Regions from separate parts of the Gordonia sp. 852002-51296_SCH5728562-b genome, predicted to be linked through region 2. Evidence: riboswitches for the same ligand, from Rfam matches in the RefSeq annotation. Region 2 holds a riboswitch; each other region holds the start of a gene.
What was found. A riboswitch is a leader RNA that binds a small molecule or an ion and turns the genes downstream of it on or off. The one in region 2 is predicted to bind thiamine pyrophosphate.
Positions count from the first base shown of each region.

Region 1 (7,516 bases), on a different contig from region 2:
CGCGACGGAACGGTCGAGTCCATCCCCCGCGAGTCGGTCGTGTCGATTCGCCTCCTGTCGGCACAACCGGTGCGCAACAGCGCGATTCGCGACCTCGAGCATGCAGCGGCGCTCGCATGGCCGGGCGTCGAGTCGACGTGGATCGACGGCTGGCTGGCGCGTGCGGGTGCAGGATTCTCCCGTCGCGCGAATTCTGCTGTGCCACTGGACCGTTCAGCACGCGCCGACGCCCCCACGCTGCGCGCCCTCACCTCCTGGTACGCCGAACGGGACCTGCCCGTCCTACTGGCGCTGCCCGAGCGACTGATCGCCGCGCGCACAGTAGGGGGCGAACCGGCCAGCCCGACGGTTCACATCCTGACCCGCACCCTCGACGACTTTCCCGGTGCCACAGATGATTTCCCAGGTATGACAACGGGACTCGGCATCACGGGAGAACTCGACGTCGAACTCGCTCCGACGCCGAGCGCACGGTGGGCACAGTCGTACAGCCGCGGTCGAGACACCGATCTCGTTGCCGCCGTGGTCGGTTCGGCACAGGGGCCGGTGACGTTCGCGACGGTCGTCGACGAGAGCGGGACGCTGATCGCGACCGGCCGAGCAGCCGTCACCTCGTCGCCGTCCGGCGTCGCGTGGCTCGGCATCACCGCGCTGTGGACCGAGCCGTCCCACCGTCGGCGCCATATCTCTGACGCCGTACTCGCCCGCCTGATGACCTGGGGAATCACGCACGACGCGCAGTCGGCGTACGTACAGGTCGAAGCAGACAACGCTGTTGCCGGACGCTGGTATCGCAGAAGGGGATTCGCCTTGCACCACACCTCTCACTACGAGTCGATCGCCTGATGTCGGCACGTAAGCCGACGGTCGCGCAGCGTCGTCGACAAGCCGTGGTGTCGGCCGTCGCGCTGGTCGTGATCGCGCTCGTCGTCGTAGCGACGTGGCTGATCAACCGATCCGACGACTCGAACTCCGCCGCCCAGTCGGCCTCATCGACGTCATCCACCGCGAAGCCGTCGTCGAAGAAGCAGTCGGGCACAGCTTCTCAGGGCGGCACCGCCTCTCGGACAACGGTGGCACCGACCGCGGCGGCATCGGTTCCGGCGCAGGTGACCAAGACGCTGTCGCTCATCGACGCCGGTAAGTGGCCGCCAGACGACGCGTCGGGGACCAAGGGCGGGACCAACTTCGGGAACTTCGAGGGTCGGCTGCCGAAGAAGACGTCCTCGGGTAAGCGGATCACCTACACCGAGTGGGACGTCAACCGTCGCGAAGCGGGAAGAAGCCGCGATGCGGAACGTATCGTGACGGGAAGCGACGGTTCCGCCTGGTATACCTCCGACCACTACAACACCTTCGTCCAGATCCGAGGCCCCAACCGATGAGCCAACTCCGATGACCTCAGGCGCGGGAGGCGACAGCATCTCCGACACCGGCATTCCCCTGGCGCGTTTCCTCGACGCCGCGTCCCGGAAGGGGCCCGCCGTCGGACTCTGGGTGGGCAGCCGACCACCGAGCGCGCCGTCGTCGTACGAGTACCGCGAGGTGACCGGCCGAACGATGACCACCGTCAATGGTCTCTACGAAACCTATGCGCGCGCATGGGATTTCCCCGACTACTTCGGACACAATGCCGATGCGTTCGACGAGTGCATGCGCGAACTCGACGACTCCGCCGGCCCCACCGACAGTCCCGCGGGGTACCTGACCGATATCGTCGACGCCGACCGCCTGCTCGCCACCGACCGCGAGGCCTTCGACTGGTTCGCGACGTCGCAGCTCCGCTTCCGCGACCACTATCGCGACGTCGCCGTGCCGCACAGAACCTTTGCGACGCTGCTCGAAACCTCGGCAGATCGACGACGCGAGCTGATCACCCGTTGGCGTCGTGCGGGAGTCACCGTCGTCACCGTCGGCGACGACCGTCGACTCTGAGGTAAACCACCCAGAGACAACCGACGCTGAGGCAGCCCACCCTGAGACAAACGACCCACTACAGCGCATGTGGCCGAATGCTTGTTGCACCGTGCCGCACAGGGTTACGTTGACATCACCCCTGCAGACAGACGGGGAACCCACGACGTAGGGAGTCGATCATGACCATTCTCGCCGCTACCGAGGTACTCGCACGATCGACGACGACGACAAGCGTCGGCTGGATCGGCTACATCATCATCGGCGCCATTGCCGGATGGATCGCCGGAAAGATCGTCAAGGGCGGCGGATCAGGAATCCTGATGAACATCGTCATCGGCATCGTCGGTGCACTGATCGGCGGATTCCTGCTCAGCTTCTTCGTCGACACAGCGTCCGGCGGTTGGTGGTTCACACTCTTCACCGCTGTTCTCGGCGCAGTGATCCTGCTGTGGATCGTCGGGTTGGTACAGAGCAGGCGCTGAGTTCATTCGGGCCGGGCCTGTCGGGGCAGGCCCGGCTCGCTCTCAGGCGGGAGCGAGCGGAACAACCCCGGGATGTCCGTCGAGATAGTGCTTGGTGAACGTGCACACCGGGCGCAAGCGGGCGCCCTGGGCCTTGGCATAACTGATCACGCTGCGCGTCAGGCCGGTACCGAGGCCGTGACCGGTGTATTCGTCGTAGAGCACCGTGTGGAGAACGGTCAGCGTTGTCTCGCCGTCGACCGTCTCGCTGGAGTATCCGAGAACGCCGACGAGGTCGCCCGCCACCCATAGCTCAAATCTGTCGCGGGTGGGGTTGTGCACGACCTGCGCTATCTGCTGCAGGATCGATCGGGCCGACTGGGTCGGCCGCTGGTGATACTTCCGGTGCATGGCTCGTCCATCCCCTCTTCAGGCTCGTTCGCAGCGTCTACACAGCTCACTGAGCGCTGCGTCCGGTTCCCCTCCGGGCACGACGGTGTGTGATCGCAGTCACATCGTAACCTGCGGAAGCGTAGCTTCAAGGGCTTTGAGACGAGACCACCGGTATCGAGACGGATTCATCGCAAACGTTCGCCCGCGGTTCACCCGCGCGTGACGTGACGTGACGTCGACGACGCGCGCATGCGACACTACGACGCACCGCGTTCGACGGCCCGGCGGTAGGGCTTACGCCCGGCTTCCTGACGCATCGGCAGCAAGCCAGTACAGTGAACTGCGCACACAACCGAATCAACGCGGGGGCTCTCACGTAACCGAGGGCTGAGATGGCGGCAGGCGGCCGCTGACCGCATGAACCTGTCCGGGTAATGCCGGCGTAGGGAGAATCTCATGGGCACACGTGTATCCGGCGGCAGCAATTCCGCGTACAAGGTCGACTCCGACATCCTGACCACGGGACCGATCGAGGGCAGCACCAAGCACTACGTCGACGTCGACGGGCTCCGAGTTCCGCAGCGACGCATCAACCTCACCAACGGTGAGCACCTCGATGTCTACGACACCTCGGGTCCCTACACCGACTCCACCGCGGTGATCGACGTCGAGGCAGGCCTTGCCCGTACCCGCGACGAGTGGCACCGTCCCGACCCCGTCGACGGAGCGTCGACCCAACTCGCTTGGGCACGAGCCGGACTCGTCACCGACGAGATGCGTTTCATCGCCGCACGCGAGAACGTCGACGTCGAACTCGTGCGCAGTGAGGTCGCTGCCGGACGCGCGGTGATCCCGGCCAACCACCGCCATCCCGAGTCCGAACCGATGATCATCGGCAAGGCGTTCGCGGTGAAAATCAATGCGAATATCGGCAATTCGGCGGTGACCAGTTCCATCGCGGAAGAGGTCGAGAAGATGGTGTGGGCGACACGCTGGGGCGCCGACACCATCATGGATCTGTCCACCGGCGACGACATCCACCTCACCCGCGAGTGGATCATGCGCAATTCCCCTGTCCCCGTTGGCACGGTCCCGATCTACCAGGCGCTGGAGAAGGTCAAGGGCGATCCCACCAAGCTGACGTGGGAGATGTACCGCGACACCGTGATCGAGCAGGCCGAGCAGGGCGTCGACTACATGACGGTGCACGCGGGCGTGCTGCTGCGCTACGTACCCCTGACGGCTCGCCGGGTAACCGGAATCGTCTCGCGCGGCGGGTCGATCATGGCTGCGTGGTGCCTCGCCCACCACGAAGAGTCGTTCCTGTACACGCATTTCGACGAGCTGTGCGAGATCTTCGCGCGCTACGACATCACCTTCTCACTCGGCGACGGGCTGCGTCCGGGCTCGATCGCCGACGCCAACGACGAGGCACAGTTCGCCGAACTGCGCACGCTCGGTGAGTTGACCCGCATCGCGAAATCCCATGGCGTGCAGGTGATGATCGAGGGCCCCGGCCATATCCCGATGCACAAGATCGTCGAGAATGTGCGCCTCGAAGAGGAGTTGTGCGAGGAGGCGCCGTTCTACACCCTCGGCCCACTCGCCACCGACATCGCGCCCGCATACGACCACATCACCTCGGCGATCGGTGCGGCGATGATCGCGCAAGCCGGGACAGCCATGCTCTGCTACGTCACGCCGAAGGAACACCTCGGCCTTCCCGACCGCGACGACGTGAAGGTCGGTGTGATCACCTACAAGATCGCGGCCCACTCTGCCGATCTGGCCAAAGGCCACCCGCGAGCACAGGAACGCGACGACGCATTGAGCAAGGCGCGCTTCGAGTTTCGCTGGACAGACCAGTTCAACCTCGCACTCGACCCCGACACGGCACGCGAGTACCACGACGAAACCCTGCCCGCGGAGCCCGCCAAGACGGCTCACTTCTGCTCGATGTGCGGCCCGAAGTTCTGCTCGATGCGTATCTCGGCCGACGTACGGGCGTACGCAGAGGAGCACAATCTGGTGACAGCAGAAGACATCGACCGACGAATCGAGCAGGAGATGGCAGCGAAGTCCGCCGAGTTCGCCGACGCCGGCAACCGCGTCTACCTGCCGATCGATGCGACATCGGGAGCCGCAAGCAGATCATGACGACACCACTGTTGCCCACCACCGAACCGGGGGCCACACCCGTCCGGGTGATGACCATCGCGGGTTCGGACTCCGGTGGCGGCGCCGGAATCCAAGCGGACATGCGAACTTTCGCGTTGCTCGGACTACACGGACTCGTCGCGGTCACCGCGGTGACGGTGCAGAACTCGGTGGGCGTCAGCGGCTTTCAGGAGATCGATCCGGAGATCGTCTCGGCGCAGATCCGCAGTGTCGTCACCGATATCGGGACGAGTGCCGTCAAGACCGGCATGCTGGCGTCGGGACCGATCATCGACGCCGTCGCCGACGCCTGCGCGGAACGCGGTATCGGCCGTGGCGGCGACACCCCGCTCGTCGTCGACCCGGTCTGTGCGTCGATGCACGGCGATCAGCTGCTCGCCGACGATGCGCTGGACGTGTTGCGGCGCAGACTTTTTCCTCTCGCCACGGTCGTCACACCCAACCTCGACGAGGTGCGACTGCTGACGGGCATCGAGGTCGTCGACGCTGCGTCGCAGCGCAAGGCAGCCGTCGAATTGCACGGGTTGGGTCCGCAGTGGGCACTGGTCAAAGGTGGCCACCTGCGTTCGAGTTCGCTCAGTCCCGACCTGCTGTACGACGGCACCGACTTCCTCGAATTCGCGACCGCTCGCGTCGACACGCCGCACGATCACGGCGCGGGCGACACGCTTGCAGCTGCGATCGCGTGCGCTCTCGCGCACGGATATGCCTTGCCGGACGCCATCGATTTCGCGAAGCAGTGGGTTACCCGCGGCCTGCGCTCGGCCTATCCTCTCGGAGCCGGACACGGCCCTGTCAATCCGCTGTGGCGTGTCGACAACGACGTCCGACGTGCGTGAACGGGAATCGTCTGAGAGGTAGCGGACCAATAACAGTCCGCTACATCTCGCGATAAACGTCCCGAAGCTCACCGTAGGGTGAGGCCATGGGCTGGACGTTTCTCATGGACATGGACGGCGTGTTGACGAACGAGGATCACCTCGTTCCCGGCGCAGACGATTTCATCGCGGAATTACGCAACAACGACATTCCTTTTTCGGTTCTCACCAACAACTCGATCCGCACGGCACGCGACCAGCACGCTCGGTTGCTGCAGATCGGCCTCGACATTCCGGAGGAATCGATCTGGACTTCGGGAATGGCGACGGCGGACTTTCTCGCGTCACAGGATCAGGGCGACACCGCGTTCGTCATCGGCGAATCTGGGCTGACCACTCCCCTGTACGAGAAGGGTTTTGTGACGACGGAGACCAATCCCGACTACGTGGTGCTCGGCGAGACGCGCATGTACTCGTTCGAGGCGATCACCAGCGCGATCCGCATGATCGAGCGCGGTTCGAAGTTCATCGCCACCAACCCCGACGTGACGGGACCGTCGCACGACGGCTCGATCCCGGCGACCGGAGCCGTGGCCGCGATGATCTCCAAGGCGACCGGACGCGAGCCGTACTACGTGGGCAAGCCCAATCCGATCATGATGCGATCGGCACTTCGACGCCTCGGCTCACATTCGGAGAACACCCTGATGATCGGCGACCGCATGGACACCGACATCATCGCGGGCCTCGAATCGGGAATGCGCACGATCCTGGTGCTCAGCGGAATCTCCACCCGGGAGTCCGTCGAGAAGTATCCCTACCGCCCCACACTCATCCTGGATTCGGTCAACGACCTCGTCGGCCACACCGACGATCCCTTCGGCGACGCGGTCACGCCGGACTCGTCGACGTAACCCTGCCGACCGTCGCACACTGCACCGTGATGAATGCGAAAGTGCCCGCCCCGAATTCGGGGCGGGCACTTTCGCGTGTTGTCGAAATTCAGCTCGATGCCGTCAGCTCGAGGCCAGTGCCTTCGATTTGAGGTACTCGAACTCCTCGGGAGTGATGGCGCCCGAATCGAGGAGCGCCTTTGCATCCGCGATCTGTTGTGCGGGCGAGGTGCCTGCGACGTCACGGATGTAGCTGTCGGATTCCTTCTTGTACTCGGCAGCCGCGGCCTGCGCGCGCTCCTGCATACCCTTGCCCTTGGCGAGCAGATACACGATCGCCGTGATGTACGGGAAAATGATCAGGCAGATGACCCACGCAGCCTTCGCCCACCCCGAAGACTTATGGTCACGGAAAAGGTCGGCGATGATGTTCCACAACACGATCAGGTAGGCGACGAACGCAAAGATCACGACCATCGTCCACAAGAAGTTCCAGAAGCCTTCCCACATTTCGGTTTCTCCTAGCTCGGCGGGAAACGGCCTTATTGGCCGTGGATGACGCTACAGGTAATCGCGGACGCTGTACGTGCGAGCTTGCGGATTCATCAAGTCCACAAAATGGTTTCTCAGCATCCGGAACCATTCGGCTGGTCGGGCATGATGAGACATATGACCATCGAACTCGGCCTCGACACGTTCGGCGACGTGACAGTCGACGACTCCGGCGACACCATCTCCTACGCGCAGACGATCCGCAACGTACTCGACCAAGCCGTGCTCGCCGATTCCGTCGGCGTCGACTTCTTGGGAGTCGGCGAACACCACCGCGACGACTACGCGGTCTCGGCGCCCGACG
Region 1 is NZ_LZMI01000091.1:331-7,846, forward strand. It holds gene A5766_RS16340 (GNAT family N-acetyltransferase) at 1-846, shown strand, start outside; gene A5766_RS16345 (ribonuclease domain-containing protein) at 846-1,385, shown strand; gene A5766_RS16350 (barstar family protein) at 1,396-1,935, shown strand; gene A5766_RS16355 (GlsB/YeaQ/YmgE family stress response membrane protein) at 2,097-2,399, shown strand; gene A5766_RS16360 (GNAT family N-acetyltransferase) at 2,442-2,789, opposite strand; TPP riboswitch at 3,124-3,234, shown strand; gene thiC (phosphomethylpyrimidine synthase ThiC) at 3,228-4,928, shown strand; gene thiD (bifunctional hydroxymethylpyrimidine kinase/phosphomethylpyrimidine kinase) at 4,925-5,788, shown strand; gene A5766_RS16375 (HAD-IIA family hydrolase) at 5,875-6,681, shown strand; gene A5766_RS16380 (SHOCT domain-containing protein) at 6,784-7,170, opposite strand; gene A5766_RS16385 (LLM class flavin-dependent oxidoreductase) at 7,330-7,516, shown strand, end outside.
Region 1: it holds a riboswitch for thiamine pyrophosphate, as region 2 does, so the genes downstream of both, thiC (phosphomethylpyrimidine synthase ThiC) here and A5766_RS19645 (3-oxoacyl-ACP reductase) in region 2, are expected to answer to the same signal.

Region 2 (7,516 bases):
AAGCAATTCAAGGTCGACGGCAAGAAAGTGCGCGGCTACCGGCGGTATGGCGATGGCGGTCTGTTCGATGCGTTTGCGCGCTACGTCGAGGACGGCGACGCACCCGACGAGGAGTCGCGCAGCGTGCCCGAACCGAAGCGGACGAGCGTTGTCCGAACCGACCGGAGCGGACGTCGGCCGCTGCTCAGACTCGACTACGACATCCGCGATGTGCCCGGTGTCGACCCCGACGACGAGGAGACGGCGTCGTGACCGTCTCCGCGCCCGTCCTCGTCATAGGCGGTACTAGCGGTACCCCCGGTACCCGCGTGGTGTATCCGCTGGTCAGAGCGCCGCTGGCGTGGTACCGGGCTGGCGAAATTACCCGGTACCCGACCGGTACTGACCCGGTACCCGACCCCGATCGGGTAGGTACCGGCAAGACGCGGGTACCGGGTACCCGGTACCTACCCGGTACCAATTTCACCCCCTCTGACCTGCGAAGTACCGGCAGTACCGCCGGTACCGCCGTCTCAGCCAATGGACGGGAGCACACGAGCGCATGACCGCATCGACATCGGGCACCGGACCCCGAAGCAAGGCACGAGAGAACGCGATCGACCGGCGCCGACAGGAGTTCGACGAGTACGTGACGCGGATGCTGACCGACCCGACGCCCGGCACCACATGGCACCCGCTCTACCGCTGGCCGTCGGACACCGACGAGGCATACGCGGAACGGGTCGCCGACTACGAGCGAACACAGACCACCGGCCGACCGGCCGGGGAGAGATGAGGGGATATGACCGACATTCTGAGTACGCCGCCGAGCGCGCAGGCCTACGCCGAGGAGGAGCGGCGCAGGGGCCGCAACGCGGAGATGAGCAGGCCGAGCCGTCGACAGGTCGAGGAGCACAACAAGCGCGTCATGGCCCAGGCTGGGGATCGGCTGATGGCCTCGACGACGTCGGTTGCACCGGAGCCTTCGCCGCCGGTCGGTAGTCATCCGCCGGTGCCCGACCTCACCGCTCAGGGGGCCATAGGGCAGGCCGTGATTGACCTCCTGCGTTTCGACCGGATCGAGGCAGCGCGCACGCGGACGATGTCACGCGTGATCGAGGAGGAACGCGCGCTTGCCGACGAGGCGCACGGAGACGCGCTCGACGCGCAGATCGACGAGTACCTGTCGGCGGCGTGGTCCGCTGCCACGAAGAAGGAGCGTGTGCCCGCGCTGCTCGATCCGATCATCCGGTGGGATACCCACGAGCGCGTCGTCGAGGACCGTCGACTGATCGGCAAGCGGCTGCGCACCGCGATCGACGACCGCGCGGTGTCCGACGCGCAGGAGGCCGTGACCGGCGCCCTCGACTCAATCCACGCGCTCGTGATCGACGAGGCGCAGGGGTCGCTCACGGACGCGGTGCAGGCAGCGGAGCGGCTGACGCTGGCGGGGCTCGACGTGGACGCCGACGCGGGACAGTTGGTTGATGCTGGCGACGACGGCGCGCTGGCCGCGCTGCGGCTCTGGCGTGCCGCTGTCGTGCGCTGGGAGCGGGTGCAGGCCGTCAGGCAGTGGTGCGCTGCTGCCCTCAACAGGGGTCTGATGGTCGATAGGCAGGGGTCCGTGTGCGTGGTGCCGCCTCCTCGTATGCGATCGGGTGAGTGGCTGTCGGAGGTCGATCGGCAGCGTGCCAACGGGATACAGGCAGAGGAGCGCACCCAGGGGTCTGCACAGTGGCAGGGGTCTGCACCCTCGTGGCTCGCAGGCCGTACCGCACACGAGGTGCTGCGCTGGTATGTCCGGCTTGATGCTGGCGACCGGCCGGTGCCTCGTGGTGTCGTGAGCGATGAGGTGTCGGCATGACGAACGAGGACACCTACGATCGGTCATTCGGCCGCTACCTCGATCGAGACATGCGGGACCGGCCGCACACGGCGCAGGAGGCAACCGACGAGCGCGCAACGCGTGGACACGGCACGGTGGCTGATCAGGGGTCCAGTGGGGACAAGCCTCGTGCGCCGCGACACGACGACAGAGGTTTCGGCCGGTATCTGACCTGACCTCGCACGAACGGCCGTCAGCGGCCAACTCAGCCCCGATTACTACGCGCTGGCGTGGTGTCGGGGCTGAGTGCTGTCGGCGGTCCGCGGCGGGGTGAGATAGGGGGGTGGCACCCCTCCGGGGGTCGATCGGCCAGAGCCCCGCCGCGTCCTGTCCTCCCGAACGAGGCCAAAGGTTAAAGGCACTCGAAACCGGTCCTGACCAGGGCATTTAGACCCTCTGAGGGCCACGCTGACGGCCGTTCTCGACGTCGACTAGGTCGAAACCTACACCCGCGCAACGCATTACGTGGCGCGCTGGCGCACTGAGGGTACGGCTGAGAGTAGACCCGCACGGTTGACGCCAACCGAAACAATTGCGACACAACGGTATTCACACACACCGGCGGTATTCTGTCCTCACCCGGACATCACCGCCGGGGACGACAGGAGAACCACGACATGCCACCCAAGAAACGAGCAACCGGGACCACCGGCGACGCCATACGCGCGTTCTATCTCTCGTGGGCAGCCGACGAGGGTCTAGAACTCGACGTGACCGACCTCGCGCTGCTCGAACGCCTGGTGAAGGCCACCGACCTGGCCGCGCGGATCGAGGCCCAGATCGACGCCGACGGCCCGATGCTGACCACCGAACGCGGCACGAGCAAACCGCACCCCGGCCTACCCGCGTTGCGCGGAGAGGTCGAACTAGCCGCGAAGCTGACCGTCCTCCTCGACAAGCGCATCGAGGACGCCGCGTCGGACCAACCGGCCAACCGTGGCGGCGTCGCACCGTTCGCCACACGCGGCCAGTACCGCACCGGAACCGACGACACCCCGGCAGCGGTGCGCAAGCCCGCACGCACACCCCGGAAGCGGAGGCAGTAGACGTGGTGCGCAAGAGCACGGGACCACGACTGTCGTCGACCTCGACGGCCACCAAGAGTCCCGACGAACTGACCTTCGCCGACGTACCTGCCGAGCAGCGTCCGTCGTCATTCGCGCGCGTGTGGCTGGCCGTCGTGCCGTTGCGCCCGGACGAGACCGACGAGAGGCACTGTTCGCTCGCCTACGGCCTGAGCGTCGACGAGGTCGACCGGGAGCGCGCCGTAGGGCACACGTTGGCCGTCGATTCCCACTGGCGCACGAAGCTGGCGCAGGAGGCGCACGCGGAGGCGTATCGGACATGGCTGGCCGACAACGGCCTGGCCCGGTTCGTGCGGAGCAACGGCGCACCGACCGGCGCGTGGTCGATGCAATCGTTCCGCCGGTGGGACGAGACCCGACGCGGCATCTGATCTGTGCACGCACTGTGCACGCACACACTCCGGTTCACCCCGGTTTCTCGCAGTCCGGCAACGGTTCGACACAACGGCATATATGCAGTTCAATCGGTGTTTCTGAGTTGGCGCCGGTTTGTGCCGGTTTCTCGCAAACGTCGAGATGCGAAAACTGACACGGAAGAGGTCACTGGTTCAATCCCAGTATCGCGCACCATGAGATCCCGCTGTTCGCAGCGGGATCTTTTCGTTTCGCGCCTGGGTCCGGTTGTGTGGGATGCAGGGGTACAAAAATGCCCCCGAGGATCCCACGCAACAGCCGATCTACCCCCTCCGGATGGCCTCGACACTACGTTGCGCAATGACTGCCTCATCCAGAGACGCGGGGCGCAAACCATTCGGCCGGCCCGCGAGCTAATCAAGGAAACTGAGCAACGCCGTTCGGGCGTCTGGGCCGGATGCCTCGACGAGGAGGTCGTCGTCCACCCGCAGAGTCCCGTCGTCGACCCGATAGAGGCGACCGACATCGTCACGCGCCGCCACATGGAATCCCAATGCGACTTCCGCGGACACCTCGACTTGGACCTTCGCCGCTCCGATATGCAGGAAGGCGCGCCCACCGCTGTCACTCAATCCATCAGTGGCTGAATAGAACTCAGTGTCAATCACCTCCACTCCCGTGTTCGGCCAGATGAGATCAATGAGGTGAGTCAGGTGTATCCCGAGATCGACAAACGATCCCGATCCTCCGCTGCGGGGATCGACCATCCACGACGCGTCGCCGTCGAACACGCCACGACGCCTGCCGTCGTGGCCGAATGTGAACGACGCATGAACAGGAGGCGCGGCAAGGAGCTCCAGGAAGCGCGCGACGGCAGGCACGTGGTGCAAGAAGAAGCCTGTCGCCGCCGGCACGTCACGCAGCGTTGCCGCGACGACCAGAGCTTCGTCCTCAGTGCATCCCAGCGGCTTTTCGATGAAGCATGCGACGTTCGCACTCGCCACCTCGCGCCTGCCGCAGGTGAGCAGTGGTGTTTCCGTCCAAGATCACCGCGTCGACGGAGGCGAGAGAGTGAGGTGCCTGGTCAGCGGACATGACGTCGACCATCCCTACGGCGGGATGTGCGTCGAGAGCAGCGAGATGGTCGCTGACGTGGACGTGGGTACCACCCCACAAAAGAACTCGCACGTCTTTACGCTACGAGTTCTCTGCGGTGCGTGCGTCGTGCTTGCGTTCGCCACCCGAGTGCGATCTGATTGCCACAACTGACACGGGGTGCCGACACGAGGTCGGCTGAGATCACACCCGCAGAACCTGCTCCAGTTAGCACTGGCGAAGGGATGGTCCGAAAATGGCTGCAGCGCCATCTCTTTCCGAGCACGTCGTACTGATCACCGGCGCGGGCCGCGGACTGGGCGCAGCGATCGCACGCGCCGCGGCCCGTGAGGGTGCCCGCGTGGTCGTCAACTATCGACGCAGCGCCGACACGGCAGCTGCGCTGGTGGCAGAGCTCGGCGACCGAGCCGTCGCCGTCGAAGCCGACGTGACCGATCCCGGCGCGGTGCAGGCAATGATCGACGCTGCGACAACGCATTTCGGCACCCCGATCACGGCGGTGGTGAACAACGCCCTCCCCGACTATTCGTTCAACGGCGACGCCCGCTCAACGGCCGACACCATCACCACGGCAGAACTCGACGACCAGTTCCGCGGAATCGTCGGCGGCGCATTGACAGTCGTGCAGGCGACCCTTCCGGGTATGCGAGAAGCCGGTACAGGACGCATCGTCAACATCGGCACCAACCTCGTGCAGAATCCCGTTGTCCCGTATCACGACTACACAGCAGCCAAGGCTGCTCTCCTCGCGCTCACTCGCACGCTCGCCGCCGATCTCGGCCCGGACAACATCACAGTCAACATGGTCTCCGGCGGACTCCTACGCACCACCGACGCCAGCGCCGCGACACCTCCCGAGATCTTCGATGCCATCGCCGCGTCCACTCCCCTGCGATCGGTCACGACTCCCGAGGAATTCGCCGACGCGACACTGTTTTTCCTCTCACCGTGGTCGCGTGCCGTTACCGGACAGAACCTTGTCGTCGACGGCGGCCTCGTCAAGGACTGAGCGTTGACAGGCATACTGCGAGCATGAACATCGACTATCGCCCGGGCAGTTTCACCGTCGTCGACGCATCAGGCCGCGAAGCCGCCTTCGACGGCGACCAGTACAAGTGGGAGATCACCGACGGCATGCTCATCGTCAACGCCATCACCACCGAGGGCCAGGGCGCTATGCCGTATGAGGTGACCGAACTACGCGAGATCTACGCGGGCTCGTGGCGACTCTCGCTGGGGTGAATCCAACGGTTCGTCAATCCGAGGGTTCGTCGTGGCCAAGGCCTTCCGATCGCCCTCCGACGCCTTAGCGGCGGTCGTAGAATCGTATGCATGACTGCTGATATGACACCCGGCTGCGACAACCCCGACTGCACCTGCGGACCCGACTGCTCGTGCGGCGCCAACTGCTCCTGCGGAAAGAAATAGCGCTGTCTGTGCCACTCGATCCGACCGGCCCAATCACCGCCGAAGCTGCACCCGAACAACATTCCCAGGACAGGTTCATCGTCGACGTCGTGGTCGACCCCTCGCTCGCCGCCGACGTCGCCGAGGTAGCTGCCGCCACCTTCCCCCTGGCCTGCCCGCCACACTCGTCGCCCGACGACATCGCGGGTTTCATCAACGCCAACCTGGCCGAGGCGAACTTCGCTGCGTACATCGCCAGCGACGAGAGTGACGTGCTGGTCGCCCGCACACCCGACGGCACGACGGTGGGCTACTCGCTCGTTCACCACCGGCCACCCTCCGACCCCGACGTCGCCGCCGTGGTCGTCGAGGCACCGTCGTCGGAGCTGTCGAAGATGTATGTCCTTCCCGACCATCACTCGCGGGGACGCACCGACCCGCCCGGACAGTTGTTGATGCGCGCCGCGATCGAGACGGCACGCGATCGCGGCAGCGTTCTCGTCTGGCTCGGCGTCAATCAGGAAAACGTTCGCGCACAACGCTTTTACGCCAAGATGGGATTCGAGCGCGCCGGTGTCAAGACCTTCGACCTCAACGGCAGCATCGAGAACGACTTCATCCTGACCCGACGACTCTGATCCCGCAGGCTCTGATCACCACGGCCCAGGCCCCCCGACGGCGCGCTCAGCGCACCGGAACGTCGAGCGCCTTCGCGATCGTCGGCCATGCGCGGTGCAGATCCTGGTTCCAGTAACCCCATGAGTGCAGACCCTGACGGAAGTTGTAGGTGATCTTCACGCCCGCCCTATCGGCCTTCTGTTTGAAGGCCTTCGTGCACTGCAGGGCGGCACTCTCGAGTGCGCCACCCACCGGCGAAGCAATGCCCGCCACGCCTAGCGAGAGATCAGGCAGTCCGTTGCCGACTGAGACGTAGATCGGCTTCTCGCGTAGCGCGGCGATGTGTTCTGCAGGGTCGTGTGCGGCCCAGAGCGGGCTGGTGATCGGTCCCCACATGTTGTCCGGGTTGCCGCCGCGCGTTTGGACGGTCGCCGCAGTCGCGCGACGGAAATCCGGTGTCCCCTGATCGAGACATCCGCTGAATGCTGCAACGCCCGAATACATTTCGGGATTTCGGACCGCGATCGACATCGCGCCGAGCGCGCCCATCGACAGCCCACCGATTGCTTTCACGCCGTTGGTGTCGAACCGCTTCTCGATGAGCGGCGGGAGTTCTTTGGTCAGAAACGTCTCCCACTGGTTGTTCTTGAGCACGGGGTCGTTCGACCGCCAGTCGGTATAGTACGAGCCCGTCCCTCCGATCGGAAGCACCACGTAGACCCGCTTGTCGGCCATGAACTTCTCGATGTCGGTCTGGTAGGTCCAGCCGCTCTCGGTGTAGTTCGTGTAGACACCGCCGTCGATTCCGTCGAGGAGGTACAGGGTCGGACGCGGCTTCGAGCGATCGCGCGGCAACAGCACGCTGACCGTGATCCGTCGCCCCATGGCCGCGGAGTATGTCGTCACCTGCGCACGCGTCGCGGTCGCCATCCGTACCGCCTCGATGCGCGACGCATCGGTGGCGACGGCCGGGGCCGCAGACGCTGGCGCCGAAATCGCCACTCCCACAAAGAGTGCCGCGACCAACGCAACAGCCGCCGTCATCACTATCCGCACAAATACCCCCAGGGTC
Region 2 is NZ_LZMI01000115.1:10,728-18,243, forward strand. It holds gene A5766_RS19610 (DUF3631 domain-containing protein) at 1-252, shown strand, start outside; gene A5766_RS19615 (hypothetical protein) at 542-775, shown strand; gene A5766_RS19620 (hypothetical protein) at 782-1,843, shown strand; gene A5766_RS19625 (hypothetical protein) at 1,840-2,040, shown strand; gene A5766_RS19630 (hypothetical protein) at 2,482-2,910, shown strand; gene A5766_RS19635 (hypothetical protein) at 2,916-3,320, shown strand; gene A5766_RS19640 (oxidoreductase) at 3,717-4,307, opposite strand; TPP riboswitch at 4,565-4,661, shown strand; gene A5766_RS19645 (3-oxoacyl-ACP reductase) at 4,655-5,428, shown strand; gene A5766_RS19650 (hypothetical protein) at 5,452-5,661, shown strand; gene A5766_RS19655 (GNAT family N-acetyltransferase) at 5,925-6,464, shown strand; gene A5766_RS19660 (alpha/beta hydrolase) at 6,511-7,488, opposite strand.

Region 3 (7,516 bases), on a different contig from region 2:
GCAATTCGCAGTCCGCCCGAATCCTGTGTCGACGTGTCGGTTGCTGCTGAAACCATCTCAACCACCCTGCACAGCCGTGACGACTTCGATGACGGCGTCGGGCGGAACAACCGTGTCCCATCGTCCACGCGGTACCACTGCCCCGTCGACAGCGACCGCGACGCCACGGTCGGGCAGTCCGAGACCTCGGACGAGCGCGTCGACGGTCGGCTGCGCGTCCCACTCGTGACGCTCTCCGTTCACAGTGAAACTCACCGTGCCTCCTCGTATCCGTACACGTCATCTTCGCGACTGACTTCTTGCTGAACATCGTTGTGCTGCAACAGTTCCAGGACCCGCTGCGCGGTGTATGGCGCGAGGACGATCCCGTTGCGGCCATGCCCCGCCGCAACCACCACTCGCTCGTCGATACGACGGATCAGCGGCAGCCCGTCTGCCGAGCACGGGCGATATCCCACACCGACTTCGGCGAGTGTGTAGCTCGCGAGTCCCGGCATCACCGTGAGCGCATCGTCGAGCAGGTCGCGAACGCCCGCAACCTCTGCGCCCGGCTCGTCGGATTCGTATTGTGTTGCGCCGACGACGATTCCGTCCGCCCGGGGCACCAGGTACACCGTGCGGCCGTCGACTCTGGCACGCACGACGTGACTCGGTGGCGGCACCGACCAGCGTGTGCGAGACAACCGCAGGATCTCGCCCTTCGCGACGTGTATGCGCGCGCCGCACCAGAGCTGCGGCACGCCGGCCCCGGCCGCCAGCAGCACCTGCCGACCCGCGACGTCGTCGAGGTCGGTGATCGTGTCGTTCCGCAGGTGCGCGCCGGCATCCCGCAGTGCACCGCGGAGCCGGGCGAGCAGCAGGCGATTGTCGACGGCACCCTCGCCCAGTGCGACGAACCCGCCGCGCAGTCTCGAGGTCAGCGCGCCCTCCAACTCGCGGATGGCCGCGGGGCCGATCGCTCGGATCTCACGCCCGGCACCCAGCGCCGGCGCCCAGACCTTTTCGGCCAGACGCGTGAGGTCTTCGAGATCGGTTGCCGTCGTCGCAACGAACAGGGAGTCGGCAGCCGTCGCGATCGTCTCACGGGTGTCTTCTACACCGGAACCCTCTACGGCGTCGTCGCCGAGGCGTGCCAGCAGCGACGGCCACTGCGCGACCGATGTCGACGTCGCGGCAAGCAGCGCTTCCTCGCCCGGCAGCCCCTCGCCGAGCGAGCCGAGCATGCCGCCCGCGACGTGTGAGGCCCGCTGCTGAGGTCCGGCGTCGTAAACCACCACTCGCATGCCCGCGTCCGCCGCTGCGAGTGCGCTGGTCAGTCCGATGACTCCGCCGCCGACGACAGCGAGGTCGGGGGTGTCGATTGCAACAGTCAACTTCTCGAGATCCTTCCTTCGCCGGCATGACCCGGATCAGGTACGACGGTCAGCGGGGGCGTCCCGCACTCTCAGCCCGCCGATCCGCGGGCTCCCGTGTCTGTCGAATCCACCTTACTGCTGCGCCTGCTTCCCCCTGACCCCTGCTTCCCCCCTTGCCCCTGCTTCCGCCACAGCACGCATGGCTACGCTGGCGATCGTGACCGCCCACCACGCACGCGCCAAGCGACTGGAGTCCGCGACCCTCTATCTCTGCACCGACGCCCGACGCGAACGCGGCGACCTGGCCGAGTTCGTCGACGCTGCGCTCGCAGGCGGCGTCGACATCGTGCAGTTGCGCGACAAGGGATCTGCGGGCGAAAACCGCTTCGGAGCACTCGAGGCGCGTGAGGAATTGGAGATCCTCGCCGTGCTGCGCGAGATCACTCAGTCGCGCGGTGCCCTGCTCGCCGTCAACGACCGCGCCGACATCGCGACGCTCGCCGGGGCCGACGTCCTGCATGTGGGTCAGGATGACCTTCCGCCTGCCGCGGCGCGTCGGATCGTCGGCAAGAATGTGCTCGTCGGTAAGTCGACCCACGATGTCGATCAGGCCGCCGCGGCCGAAGCCGACCCCGACGTCGACTATTTCTGTGTCGGCCCGTGCTGGCCCACGCCGACCAAGCCGGGGCGTCCGGCACCCGGTCTCGACCTGGTGCGTGACGTCGCGGCGAACGAATCCGCCGAGAACCCGCACCGCCGCAAGCCGTGGTTTGCGATCGGCGGCGTCGACGCCGAACGACTCCCGCAGGTCACCGAGGCCGGCGCGCGGCGGATTGTCGTCGTGCGTGCGATCACGTCGGCGTCGGACCCGTCTGCCGCAGCCTCTCAGTTGCGAGCCGGACTCACCTGACACGCCCCTGGGAGTACACGCAGGCGAAACCCACTTGCGTCACCTGGGGTGCGCAGCGATAAAGTGAACGTCACCATGTTGTGCGCACCGAGCCTCCTCGTAGTTCGCCGCAGCGGGGTCTAGCTTCGACCGACCCCCCGCTGCGGGGTCGTCGTGCGCTCGTCGGTCATCGAATCTTCGACCGAAATGACCTTCAGCGATGCACAACCTTCACTTTTCTGCACCATGCTGTGACAGCAATGGCGCAGATCCTCTCTGGCAGCGGACCGGCCATGCACTCCCCAACGGAATCCGTCAGGAGGCAGCCGGCATGACCTGGCAGCAATTCGTCGACGAGTACACAACCAACGGTGCGATCCGACTCGGGTCGTGGACCGTCGCCCCAGCACCCGGCGACATGGTCGAATGCCGAGCAACCATCGCCTACGACGACCGGATCATGTCGATGACCGCGACGGCGGCCGGACCGGTCGGCGCGATGACCTCAATCCTCCACGACCTGGGAGTTTCTGTTCAGATCGTTCGGCTGCACCAGCGTCGACTCGATGATCGAAACGTCTCGTTCCTGCTGTGCGAACACGATCGTCGGCAGTGCTGGGCGACGGGCGACGGCGACACCACTGCCGACGCGAACATCAACGCACTCATCGCGGGGGCCAACCGGCTGCTCGCGGGCAGCGACCTGTACTCCTGAAACCCCGGATCTCTCAGACTCCTGAGTTCAATTCGTGGAGTCCAGCGTCGCGATGCGCTCACGAAGTCCCGGCCACGCGCTGCCGAAGGCGGGATGCAGTGGCAGCGTCGCCACATGCGCCTCGGGTACCCACCGCAGTTCCGCTGATTCTCCGTTGGCCGTGGTGATGACCGGGTGTTGCGCGTCGGCGATCACCGTCGTGTAGGTCCAGCCGCCGACCGTCCGGTGCGTGACCAGCGCGGCCACCACGGACACATCGTCGGGGGCGATGCCCGCTTCCTCGCCCGCTTCGCGGATCGCGGTGTCGACGGCACTCTCGTGCGAGTCGCGTGCGCCGCCGGGCAGACCCCAGGTGCCACCCTGATGCGACCATGCCGCGCGGTGTTGGAGAAGTATCCCGATCTCACCGTCGGGAAGCGGCGCCCGCAGCAGCAATCCTGCCGCGCCATGCAGCCCCCAGTACCTCGCACCGTCGTCGAGAACCCAACCGTCACCGTCGCCGCGCACTGCGCCTCCTGCTCGTCCCCGCACCCTGGAATGCTCTCCGAAAGCCCCGTGCCTCCAACTTAGGTGAACTCCGATCGCGGTGACACTCGCTCACCCCGACTCGCACTCGCTGCACCCCCGCACCATGGGCGTCGCGGACTAGGGTGGAAACGGACTCGACGTGGCGTGCGACATACCCAGAGAGAGCAGGTAACACTCGCTACAGACCGATGCAGAGGGGAGTGAGACGGTGACCGGCGATGCATCCCCCGTGCGGGCTGTGCTGACCCGCGCAGGGCGGACCGTACGCCCGGCCACGACGTCACCCCCGCTTCGCGAGGTACTCAGCGATCGACGTGAATTGGTCGCGTCGGCACGTGCGGCAGCGCAATCACCGTTCTCCTCCGTGCGGCACTATGCCAAGACGACACCCGGGAAGCTGATCCTGGTGTGCTTCGTCGTCGCGGTCACCGCACTCGGAACCGGATGGTATGCGTCGACGACGCTGAACAACCGCACTCACCAGTTGCAGACGATCATCGACCGCTCCGAACCGTTGTCGGAGGCGGCTCAGGTTCTCTACAGTTCGCTCTCGATCGCCGACGCCGCGGCCAACTCGGCGTTCATCTCCGGCGGGCCCGAGAACCCGCAGCTGCGGCAGCGATACTCCGACGCGTTGGCGACGGCGTCGTCGTCACTGCTGGTGACCGCGGGTAGCGACACCGGTCCCGGCGCGGATGCGACTGCGGAAGCCAGGGCACTGAATTCCGACCTCGAGGTTCTCACCACGACCATCCCCGTCTACAGCGGATTGGTCGAGACCGCGCGCACCAACAATCGGTTGGGTAATCCGGTCGGATCGGCGTATCTCGGTCAGGCGTCGGCGCTCATGCAGGACCGGATTCTGCCCGCGGCGCAGCGGGTATACGAGCGTCGCTCGCTTGCCATTGCCGATCCGCAGAGTGCACTGACAACGCCGCCGTGGGGGGTGTACGCCGCGCTGCTGATCCTGGCGATCATGCTGATCGGGACATCGCGCTACCTGGCACGACGCACCCGACGCCGCTTCAACGTCGGGATCGTGGCAGCACTGGTCGCGATCATCGGTGGACTGATCTGGCTGCTCACGTCGGGGCTGCTGTCGGTGGCGGCAACCAGTTCCGCCAAGGACGACGGCGCGACGCCGCTGCGTGAACTGACCGAGGCCCGCATCCTCACCCAGCAGGCACGTTCGGCCGAGACCCTGTCGCTACTACGACGCGGCGATCAGTCCGGCCTGCAGGACACGTTCGAGCAGGCGACCACCCGGATCGGCATGGTGTTGGACACCCTCGACAGAGACGGCGGGTCGTCGGGGTCGTTGAGCAGCGACCAGATCACGTCGCTGCGTGCCGCGCTCGACCAATGGAAGAAGACCGACGCGCAGGTGCGTGACGCGATGACCTCCGGAGACTTCACGCAGGCGCGGGCCATGACCGTTGGTTCGTCGCCGCAAAGCTCCGAGACCAGCTACAACGCCGTCGACTCCGCCCTGGTGAACGCGATCACGACCACACGGACGTCGTTCCGCGACGACATCAACACCGCGCAGCGGGTTTTGGGCTTCACCGGAAACGGCATTCTCGCGTTGTCGATCTTCGCGACCGTCGCGCTGATCCTGGGGATGATCCCGCGTATCCGGGAGTACCGATGACAGCGCGCACCAGAGCCTCGGCGAGGACAGTGATCGCGTTCGTCGCGATCGCGCTGGGCGTCGTGCTGCTTGCGGGGTGCCTCAGCTTTCCGGCACCCGAGTCGCCGGGACCGAGTGCGACCGCGCAGACACCCGAGCCGCTCGGGGCGAACTTCGACGTCGCCAAGGAAGCGCCACCGAACTCGTCGTCGTGTGACGCGACGCAGAGCTTGCGGCCGGCGGCAGAACAACCTCAACCCGCGCAGATGCCGCCGGGCAGCACCATGGACGCGATCTTCCGTCGCGGCAGACTGATCGTCGGCACCGACATCGGTTCCAACCTGTTCAGTTTCCGCGACCCGATCACGGGCGATATCCAGGGATTCGACGTCGACCTCGCACACGAGATCTCCCGCGCGATCTTCAACGACCCCAACCGCATCGAGTTCCGGGTACTGAGTTCGGGCGAGCGCATGGACGCCCTGCGCAATCAAGAGGTCGACGTCGTCGTGAAGACGATGAGCATCACGTGCGATCGCCTACGCGAGATCAGCTTCTCGTCGCCGTATTACGTTGCATCCCAACGCATTCTGTCGCTACGCGGATCAGGTATCACCGGGCCGGAACAACTCGCCGACAAGCGGGTGTGCGCGGCGCGGGGCACCACGTCGATCGGCCGCATGCAGCAGATCGAACCCCATGCGAAGATGGTCACCACCACGACCTGGGCCGATTGCCTTGTCATGCTGCAGCAGTCACAGGTCGACGCCGTGAGCACCGACGACGCTGTTCTTGCCGGTCTGGCGACTCAGGATCCGTGGGCACAGGTCGTCGGGCCGAGCCTCGGTCAGGAGAACTACGGAGTCGGCATGCCCGTCGGACACGACGACATGGTGCGCTTCGTCAACGGCACCATCGCCGAGATTCGCGCGTCCGGCCGGTGGCAGGAGATGTACGACAAGTGGCTGTCCATCCTCGGGCCCGGATACGGACCGCCCCAACCCACGTACCGCGATTGAGGCGACGCGAGATGCCACGAAGTGACAAGCACAGCGCAACGCCGGCCGCGGAAGTCGAGCGTGACGCCACCACCGACGCGACCAACGGCAGCGCCGACCGTGCCGATCTCGACGTCGGAACCCAACGTGCCGATCTCGCCGACCTCGACGTCGGGACCCAGCGTGCCGATCTGGCGGCCCTCGACGTCGGCACGCAGCGGGCGGATTTCGCTGCGACGCAGGCGACTCCGAGCATCGGGATGCGCGACGAGTCGACGGGTCCGGTCACTCCTGCACGTGCACTCGATCCCAACGAAGCGCTGGTCTCGGTCGGGCAGACGCGCAGACTCGTGCCGCGTCGTCGGCCGCGAGTGCACGACCGTCGACTCGGCTCGGGGCTCGTCGAACTGCCCAAGGTCACCGACACCGAGCCGCAGGACGCGGTGCTCGATTCTCCGGTCATCGCCGAGGGCAAGCGCAACTGCTGGCGCTGCGGACGCCCCGTCGGCCGCTCGTCGGGAGCCGGTGCAGGCGCACTGACCGGGGAGTGTCCCCACTGTGGTGCGCGCTATTCGTTCGTTCCGGGACTCGCGAAGGGCATGCTCGTCGCGGGCCAGTACGAGATCGCCGGCGCCATCGCCCACGGTGGACTCGGCTGGATCTACCTCGCGATCGACCGCAACGTCTCCGACCGACCCGTCGTCCTCAAGGGTCTGCTCAACTCGTCGGACTCCGAAGCACAGCAGGTCGCTCTGGCCGAGCGACAGTTCCTCGCCTCGGTGAACCATCCCGGCATCGTTAAGATCTACAACTTCGTCGAGCACGTCACCGACTTCGGCGAGCGGTTCGGCTACATCGTGATGGAGTACATCGGCGGCCGAACACTCAAGCAGATCACCGGCGAGGGTGATGAGGGCAACGGAGCCGGCTCCGACCACCTGCTGACCGTCGAACAGGCCATCGCGTACATGCTCGAGGTGCTTCCCGCTGTCGGGTATCTGCATTCGGTCGGGCTGGTCTACAACGACGTCAAACCCGACAACATCATGGTCGGCAGCGATGAGGTGAAGCTCATCGACCTCGGCGCCGTCTCGCCGGTCAACGGCTACGGACATCTGTACGGCACACCGGGTTTCCAGGCCCCGGAGATCGTGCAGACCGGCCCGCAGGTCGTCACAGACATCTACAGCATCGGACGCACCCTTGCGGCGCTGACCGTCGACATGCCGATGAGCGACGGCCGGTACGTCGACGGTCTACCCGACCCCGACGACACCCCGGTGTTTCGCGACAATCCGTCGTTCTACAAGCTCTTGCAACGTGCGACGGCACCCGATCCCGACGACCGCTTCTCTTCCGCGGAGGAGATGACGACGCAGTTGCTCAACGTGCTGCGCGAGA
Region 3 is NZ_LZMI01000104.1:1,018-8,533, forward strand. It holds gene A5766_RS17730 (thiazole synthase) at 1-56, opposite strand, end outside; gene thiS (sulfur carrier protein ThiS) at 58-255, opposite strand; gene A5766_RS17740 (FAD-dependent oxidoreductase) at 252-1,373, opposite strand; TPP riboswitch at 1,370-1,481, opposite strand; gene thiE (thiamine phosphate synthase) at 1,555-2,265, shown strand; gene A5766_RS17750 (hypothetical protein) at 2,576-2,959, shown strand; gene A5766_RS17755 (NUDIX hydrolase) at 2,987-3,466, opposite strand; gene A5766_RS17760 (hypothetical protein) at 3,696-5,138, shown strand; gene A5766_RS17765 (glutamate ABC transporter substrate-binding protein) at 5,135-6,136, shown strand; gene A5766_RS17770 (serine/threonine-protein kinase) at 6,148-7,516, shown strand, end outside.
Region 3: it holds a riboswitch for thiamine pyrophosphate, as region 2 does, so the genes downstream of both, A5766_RS17740 (FAD-dependent oxidoreductase) here and A5766_RS19645 (3-oxoacyl-ACP reductase) in region 2, are expected to answer to the same signal.